Regions from separate parts of the Vibrio neonatus genome, predicted to be linked through region 4. Evidence: predicted binding sites of a transcription regulator. Region 4 holds the regulator's gene; each other region holds the start of a gene.

What was found. The regulator MetJ, encoded in region 4, represses methionine synthesis genes. The targets are predictions, from matches to a motif close to TTAGACNTNTANANGTCTAA.
Region 1: a site for MetJ is predicted at 1,078-1,097, ahead of metK (methionine adenosyltransferase). Genes of this name have one in related genera too.
Region 2: a site for MetJ is predicted at 1,142-1,161, ahead of metE (5-methyltetrahydropteroyltriglutamate--homocysteine S-methyltransferase). Genes of this name have one in related genera too.
Region 3: a site for MetJ is predicted at 1,109-1,128, ahead of metN (methionine ABC transporter ATP-binding protein MetN). Genes of this name have one in related genera too.

What each region holds. Positions count from the first base shown of each region.
Region 1 covers NZ_AP024885.1:2,308,006-2,310,215, reverse strand. The annotation lists gene metK (methionine adenosyltransferase) at 1-1,004, opposite strand, end outside; gene tkt (transketolase) at 1,344-2,210, shown strand, end outside.
Region 2 covers NZ_AP024885.1:1,015,470-1,017,679, reverse strand. The annotation lists gene metE (5-methyltetrahydropteroyltriglutamate--homocysteine S-methyltransferase) at 1-1,118, opposite strand, end outside; gene OCU38_RS04735 (hypothetical protein) at 1,419-1,904, shown strand; gene OCU38_RS04730 (GNAT family N-acetyltransferase) at 2,037-2,210, opposite strand, start outside.
Region 3 covers NZ_AP024885.1:637,497-639,706, forward strand. The annotation lists gene OCU38_RS03020 (methionine ABC transporter permease) at 1-3, opposite strand, end outside; gene metN (methionine ABC transporter ATP-binding protein MetN) at 1-1,027, opposite strand, end outside; gene gmhB (D-glycero-beta-D-manno-heptose 1,7-bisphosphate 7-phosphatase) at 1,210-1,764, shown strand; gene OCU38_RS03035 (YitT family protein) at 1,910-2,210, opposite strand, start outside.
Region 4 covers NZ_AP024885.1:170,823-173,032, reverse strand. The annotation lists gene OCU38_RS00825 (O-succinylhomoserine (thiol)-lyase) at 1-930, opposite strand, end outside; gene metJ (met regulon transcriptional regulator MetJ) at 1,121-1,438, shown strand; gene OCU38_RS00815 (malic enzyme-like NAD(P)-binding protein) at 1,550-2,210, opposite strand, start outside.

The DNA.
Region 1 (2,210 bases), 610 kb from region 4:
TCGAAGTTTTGACGAACAGCTTCAATGATGATTTCTTGGGCTACTTTTTCAGTGCCGAAGGTTTCAATCATGATTGATGTTGGATCAGCAACACCGATAGCGTAAGAAAGTTGGATTTCACAACGGTCAGCCATGCCAGCAGCAACGATGTTTTTCGCTACATAACGAGCTGCGTATGCCGCACTACGGTCAACTTTTGATGGATCTTTACCAGAGAACGCACCACCACCGTGACGAGCTGCACCGCCGTAGGTATCAACGATAATTTTACGACCAGTTAGACCACAGTCACCCATTGGGCCACCGATAACGAAACGACCGGTTGGGTTAATAAAGAATTTAGTTTCTTTGTTTAACCATTGCTCAGGAAGTACTGGTTTGATGATAGTTTCCATCACTGCTTCACGAAGCTCTTCTGTTGAAACGCTTTCGCTGTGCTGAGTTGATAAAACAACAGCATCGATGCCGACAATTTTACCTTGGTCATATTGGAAGGTAACTTGAGATTTTGCATCAGGACGCAACCAAGGTAGCGTGCCGTTTTTACGTACTTCAGCTTGTTTTTCAACTAAGCGGTGAGAGTAAGTGATTGGTGCAGGCATCAATACTTCAGTTTCGTTAGTCGCGTAACCAAACATAATACCTTGGTCGCCAGCGCCTTGGTCTTTAGGGTCAGCTTTATCAACACCTTGGTTGATATCTGGAGATTGCTTACCAATAGTATTTAGTACAGCACAAGAGTCAGCATCGAAGCCCATCTCAGAGTTTACATAACCGATTTCACGAACGGTTTGACGCGTTAGTTCTTCGATATCAACCCAAGCAGAGGTAGTCACTTCACCACCTACCATTACCATGCCAGTCTTTACGTAAGTTTCACATGCAACGCGAGCTTTCGGGTCTTGCTCGATGATTGCATCTAGAACCGCATCAGAGATTTGGTCTGCGATTTTATCTGGATGGCCTTCTGATACTGATTCAGAAGTAAACAGGTGCTTAGCCATGATGGGCTCCCTTATTCTGGTTTAAGAAAAGACGCATCATAGGCGTCTTTTGAATTGTACTTTAAGTAGGTGTTTCTACTTCTAGACGTCTATTCTAATTTTGAATAGACGAAATACAAGCTTTTTTACGATTTAAGTGAGTAAAATATTTGCGCTAGGTCACATTAGTTTTTACTAAATATCGTTAGATGTTAAATAAATCAATCTCTCATAGTTTGAATTTTGCACGGGAAACTGTTTGCAGTAACAGAGGCGCTTTGCGACAATAACACCGCCCAACATCCTCTGTTGGGAACAGGACTTATTTTTTATAAATTGCTTATGCATTCAGGAGCAGACATGTCTTCTCGTAAAGATCTAGCCAATGCAATTCGTGCTCTTAGCATGGATGGTGTTCAACAAGCTAACTCTGGTCACCCAGGCGCACCAATGGGGATGGCTGACATCGCTGAAGTACTTTGGCGTGATCATCTAAACCATAACCCACAAAACCCAGAGTGGGCTGATCGTGACCGTTTTATCCTTTCTAATGGTCATGGTTCAATGCTGATCTACTCTCTGCTTCATTTGAGTGGTTATGAGTTGTCTATTGATGATCTTAAAAACTTCCGTCAGTTGCACTCTAAAACTCCAGGTCACCCAGAATATGGATATGCACCCGGCGTTGAAACAACGACAGGCCCACTAGGCCAAGGTATTACTAACGCTGTTGGTATGGCAATGGCTGAAAAAGCACTTGCTGCTCAGTTTAATAAGCCAGGTCACGACATCGTTGACCACTTCACTTATGCGTTCATGGGTGATGGCTGTCTGATGGAAGGTATCTCACACGAGGCATGTTCTCTTGCGGGTACTTTAGGCCTTGGTAAGCTAGTTGCTTTCTGGGATGACAACGGTATCTCAATTGATGGTGAAGTTGAAGGTTGGTTCTCTGACGATACACCTAAGCGTTTTGAAGCTTACGGCTGGCACGTAATCCCTGCAGTAGACGGCCATGATAGCGAAGCAATTAATGCGGCTATTATCGCAGCTAAAGCGGATCCTCGCCCAACACTTATCTGTACTAAAACAGTGATTGGCTTTGGTTCTCCAAACAAAGCGGGTACGCACGACTGTCACGGTGCACCACTTGGTCAAGACGAAATCGTTGCGACTAAAGCGGCACTAGGTTGGGAATTCGGACCATTTGAAGTTCCTGCTGACATC
Region 2 (2,210 bases), 840 kb from region 4:
GCAATCGCTTGTGCGTCGCCTTCTAGCGCTTTAGCAAGCCAGTTCACTTCCGCCACTTTTTGTTTAGCAAACGCAAACCAATCTTTGGTTTCGGTAGACAATTTAGTTTCGAGATCCAAATCAACTGGGCTGTGCAGCAGTGAACAAGAGGTTGCCACCCATAGGCGATCGCCTAGTTTTGCTTTTGCATCTTGTAGCGCCGCCAGTTTTTCAACTAGATTCGCACGCCATACGTTACGGCCATTGATCGTACCAGCAGATAACACCCATTGCGCTGGCAGTGCATCAACTACAGTTGACAGTTGCTCTGGCGAGCTTGCGATATCGATGTGCAAACCATCCACATTAAGCTTAGTAATGGTCGGCAATACATCAGTGATAGAGTCAAAGTACGTGGTCAGTAGCAATTTAACGTTTGTTTGCAGTGTTTGATACGCGCCTTTAAAGCTATCTAACCATTTTGCGTCAAGCTCAAGGGCTAAGATAGGCTCATCAATTTGCACCCACTCTACGTTGAGCTGTTCAAGTTTTGCAAAAATCGCTTGATACGCTTCTAATAGTTTCGGCAGTAGGGTTAAACGGTCAAAGCCTTCTTCGACTTCTTTACCTAGGTAAAGGTAGCTCAGTGGGCCTAATAGTACTGGCTTAACGGTGTGGCCCTGTGCTTGCGCTTCGCTGATTTCATCAAAAAGTTGTGTCCAGCTTAGTTCGAAAGTATCGGCAGAAGAAAACTCTGGTACAAGGTAGTGATAGTTAGTGTTGAACCACTTAGTCATGTCAGAAGCCGCATGACCTGCACAACCACAGGTTGATTGAGATTGACCGCGACCGATACGAAATAGCGTATCAAGATCCGGCGTGCCATTTTGATGACGTTTTGGCACATGACCCAGTAGAAGGCTGGTTCCTAGCACATGGTCATACCATGCAAAATCACCTGCTGTAGCAAATGACAGTTGATTATCTTGTTGAAGCGTCCAGTTTTTTTGTCGAATCTCAGAAGCAACTTGGCGAAGTTCGTTGACGTCTGATTCGCCTTTCCAATATTTCTCTAGCGCAAATTTCAGTTCGCGTTTTTCGCCCACTCGTGGATAACCTAGAATATGTGTCGTTGTCATGATAATGCTCCCTATAAATTCGTTAAGATGTCCAGACGTCTAAAATATCTCTTGAATAGGGTTTTGATACAACATCGATTTACTCATATAGAGCATGAAGAAATTTCAGTATGGTTTATTGGGTTGGTGCAATAGATTGATATTTATATGGGGAAAAAGCTGAAAAAGACAGAATCAAAAAATCGATGTAAATTCCTATATTTTCGGTAATTTATTGTGGCTTGAATGAAAGTTAGGCAAGCAGAAAAAGGCATAAACCTGTTATTCTATTCATCAATTTAAGCTAAGTAGGCGAAATATATGGCAGGGATTCGAGTTTCAGGAAAGTCACAAGTCACAATTATTGGTGGAAGTCTTGGTCGTAATGGTGGCGGTGGATTGATTATTGATGGTGGATCAACAGTAGATGTTCGAGGTGGTACTAAAATACGTGAGAACTATGGTGATGGCATAACCGTATCAGGTGATGGTTCAACTGTAACTATCGAAAGCGCTGATATTTCAAACAACGGACTTGAACAAGCATATGGAATCCTAGGTGTTGATTGTACACATATTACTGAAGAACAATTGGAAGCATTAATCAACAAAGTAATCTCAACACATAAATGTGATAGCTCAGGCAATTCTGTTGCTGAGGATGTATTGAATTGGGCAAACAACACGGCAATTTTTACCACAATTGCAGGTTCAGACCCTCTTATCGCGGCTATATCAGCCGTTGCCTCCTATGGGATTTCAGAGCTTAAAGCCCTGAAAGAAAAATTGATTTCGAGCCACCCATAACTATAACAAATTACTTGAATGCATTAGCTAACCTTTAGCATTTTTGATTTAGACGTTATGGTGGCGTTGATCTATGTTGTGGTGATTACCTTTACTATAGAAAGGTATTAGTTACTTAAAGGCTAGATTCAACTAGCCCAAGCTTGCTCGAATATCAGATATTGTGATGAACAACTTGTTGTCAGCATCTTGAAATGGTGTAAATCCATAGCGTTCATAAAACTGGGTTGCGCCATCTTTCGCGTCTACAATAACCACAGGAAAAGCGACACTATCGCTAGCGGCAAGTAATTTTCTTAGTGCATC
Region 3 (2,210 bases), 470 kb from region 4:
CATAGCCTAGAACCTCGACTTTAATTTTTTGTTCTTGAAGATAGTTAATCGCCGCATCGTAGGACTCTTCATCGCCATACACTTCTGCGACCATCATGCCGAACTTAACGCCGCCAGCATAATCAAGATCTGAACTTAGAATAGAAATATCAATATTGAATTTACGTGCAATTTGGCTGATAACCGGCGCATTCACACTGGCACCGGTAAACTCTAAGCGAACTAAAGCGTAGCTTCCTTCGCAGCGCTCTTTTTGCAGGCGTAACTCATAATCTTCTGGAATAGAGAGATCTAAAGTGGAGCGTATAAATTGGTGAGCCAGTTCTGTTTTAGGGTGCGCAAAAATAGTGCCCACAGTGCCTTTTTCGACCAGTTCGCCACCACCAATAATTGCCACTTCGTGACAGATGTTTTTCACCACATCCATTTCGTGGGTGATGATTAAAATGGTAATCCCCAGTTGACGGTTGATGGTTTTTAATAGCGCAAGGATAGATTGCGTAGTCGCAGGATCAAGTGCGCTGGTGGCTTCATCACAAAGCAACACTTTAGGGTCACTGGAAAGCGCTCTCGCTATCGCCACACGTTGTTTTTGACCGCCACTTAGGTTGGCAGGGTAGGTATTACGTTTGTCAGCCAGTCCGACAAGACCTAATAGCTCAACCACTTTGTTTTCGATGTATTGTTTGTCTTTACCCGCAAGCTCTAACGGCAATGCGATGTTTTCAAACACAGTACGAGAAGAAAGCAAATTAAAGTGTTGAAAAATCATACCTATGTTGCGGCGTGCTTCTGACAATTCTTTTTTAGATAACTTAGTCAGATCGATACCATCAACGATAACTTCGCCACTGGTCGGTGCTTCAAGCATGTTTACACAACGAATTAGAGTACTTTTACCAGCACCAGACGAACCAATAACACCAAAGATATTGCCTTTGGCAATGGTCAAATTGATATCTTTCAAGGCATTGATTGCGGTTTTGCCTTGGTAGAATACCTTGTTAACTTGCTTAATCTCTATCATCAAAAAGCCTGCTTGATTAGGGAGAGGATCTAAAATCTTTCAGAGATGCTAGATAGTTCACAGAATGAAGTCAATAGATATTTTTACGTCTAGACGTCTAAAGCTGAAAACGTAGGTGCGAGTGACCCCAAAGCGTGCGATAATTATCCCCATATCAAGCAAACAATGCAGAGTAATTTACCGTGTCTAAACCCGCTGTTTTTTTGGATCGTGATGGTGTCATTAATGTCGATCATGGTTATGTCCATGATGAGCATGATTTTGAATATATCCCTGGAGTTTTTGAAGCGACAGAACAGCTACAAAAAATGGGTTATATGTTAGTGCTAGTGACCAATCAATCGGGCATTGCACGCGGTAAGTTCACCGAAGAGCGATTTGAATCGTTAACGCAGTGGATGGATTGGAATTTCTCTGATCATGGTGTGGAGTTTGATGGTATCTATTATTGCCCGCACCATCCTGAGCACGGTATCGGTGAATACAAACAAGATTGTGACTGTCGCAAACCTAAGCCAGGTATGTTTATTTCGGCGCGAGATTTTCTGAAAATTGATATGGAAAATTCGGTTATGGTTGGTGATAAAGCTGAAGATCTTATGGCTGCAGAAGCTGCGGGTGTTAAAACTAAGATTTTAGTGCGTACGGGTAAGCCAGTTACTGACAAAGGTGAAGCCATTGCCTCGGTTGTACTCGATAGTATTAAAGATGTACCAGCCTATTTAGCACAACAGTAGGACGACTTAGTCATTAAGTCGCTTAGCTTTGTAAGTTAAATGATTGTTCAGGCTTTGATTATGTCAAAGCCTGTTTTGTATGTGCTTATATCTGACTACAGGTGTACATCTTTCGCTGAGCGGTGAGTACTTACCGTGAACAATACTATTGATAATGAACGGTATAGCGAGTGGGCTTATGGTTCATCCATAAAATCATATTGATAAAGACGGCGGCAACAATCGACCAAGCAATGAGCGTTAACGGAATAAAATACAGTGAGCAGATAAGAATAGTGACATCAAACAATAACTGACTCTTTCCAACCGACACGCCAAATTTATCCTGAATGACTAGGCACAATACGTTTGATCCCCCCAAACTCGCTCGATGACGAAATAGCACTAATAAGCCGAGCCCAATACAGGTCCCGCCCGCAATAGCCGCAAAAATTGGGGATAGAAAT
Region 4 (2,210 bases):
TAAATCGCCATCAAACTCAAAGCTAAGCATGCTGCCAAAACCTGACTGCTGACGCTTAGCAATGTCATGGCCTGGATGATCTGGCAAGCTTGGGTGATAAATAGTTTTCACACGCTTTTGAGATTGTAGGAAGTTTAAAATAACTTGTGAGCTTTCTTCATGCACGCGCATACGTGCACCTAAAGTGCGAATGCCGCGCAGTGTCATGTAGCTATCAAAAGGTGTACCCGTCGCACCAATACAGTTGCCCCACCAGCCAAGTTCTTCAGCATGCTGTTCGGTTTTAGTGATCACTACTCCGCCAATCACATCTGAATGACCATTAATGTATTTAGTGGTGGAGTGGATAACAAAATCAGCACCCAGCTCTAGTGGTCTTTGGTAAATTGGGGTTAGAAATGTATTGTCGACGCCCACTAACGCACCCACAGCCGCCGCTTGCTGACACACTTTCTCTATATCCACTACTCGCACCAATGGGTTCGATGGCGTTTCAATAAGAATCAGTTTTGGCTTTTTGGCAATCGCTGCAGCAAGGGCTTGATCATCTGATTGATCGACAAACTCGACTTTAAAGTCACCTTTTTGCGCACGAGTGTTAAATAAACGGTAAGTACCGCCATAACAATCGTGAGGCGCAATAATTAAATCGTCTGGGCTTAAAAATGCCGAAACCCATAAATTAAGTGCTGATGTACCACAGTTGGTAACAACAGCGCCTTTACCTGACTCCAACTCAAACAGTGCCGTCTCTAAAAGCCCACGATTGGGGTTTCCAGAGCGGGTGTAATCATACTTTGGTACATCTCCAAATGAAGGAAAACCATAGTTTGTGGACAGGTAAATAGGGGGAACAACAGCATGGTGCTGGGTATCAGACTCTATACCGGTGCGTACGGCAATGGTCGATGACTTATGTTTACTGCTCATTTTCTTGTCCTTCCTTTGGCAGTGACTGGTGGAGTTTGTAACCAATCAAATTAATCTGAATCTAATACTAGATTACCGTGATCAGTATTAGACTTCAACACATCTAGACGTCTAAATGCCTTTACATATAGCAGTAAATATCGCTAGAATTGGAAATTAACTTCTTAAAACTAAGTAATAAAGGTTTCCAATGGCAGACTGGAATGGCGAATACATCAGCCCATATGCTGAACACGGTAAAAAAAGCACTCAAGTCAAAAAGATCACTGTGTCTATTCCACTTAAGGTTCTCAAAATTCTAACTGATGAGCGAACACGTCGTCAGGTAAACAACCTCCGCCATGCAACCAACAGTGAGCTTTTATGTGAAGCTTTCTTACACGCTTATACTGGCCAACCACTCCCTACCGACGAAGATCTGCGAAAAGATTGCCCAGATGAAATTCCAACTGAAGCAAAAAAAATTATGTCTGATCTCGGTATTGAATTAGAAGTCTTCGACGACTAACACTAGTACTAAATTAGCACAACGCTCAGATTTAACTCATAAAAAAAGGGGCTAGAGTGATCACACTCTAGCCCCTTTTTCACTTTCGGTTATTAACCCTGCATTCTGCTATTAGCTCTGCATATAGTTTTCTGGAAGCTCTATGCGAGCAACGCCAGAAGCAACCGCAGCTTCTGCTACCGCTCTTGCTACGCGAGGCAACAAGCGTGGGTCCATTGGTTTAGGGATAATATAGCCATTACCAAACTCTAATGATGTTACTCCAGCCGCCTTCATCACTTCTTCTGGCACTGGCTCTTTTGCTAACTGGCGAATCGCTTCCACCGCCGCTAATTTCATTTCAATATTAATCTCGCTGGCTCTCACATCTAAAGCGCCACGGAAGATAAATGGGAAACAAATAACGTTGTTCACTTGGTTTGGATAATCAGAACGTCCCGTGCCCATAATCAAATCACTACGCACTTCATGAGCACGCTCTGGTTTAATTTCAGGATCAGGGTTAGAACAGGCAAACACCACGGGTTTGTCCGCCATCAAGGCCAATGCCTCTGGTGACAGCAAGTTAGGGCCAGACACACCAAGGAACAGATCCGCGCCTTCAATCACATCTTCTAGGGTACGTTTGTCGGTATTGTTGGCAAACAGCTGTTTGTATTCGTTAAGATCGTCACGGCGAGTATGAATAACGCCTTTACGATCTAGCATGTAGATTTTTTCACGCTGTGCGCCACATTTAATGAGTAGCTCCATACACGCAACTGCTGCAGCA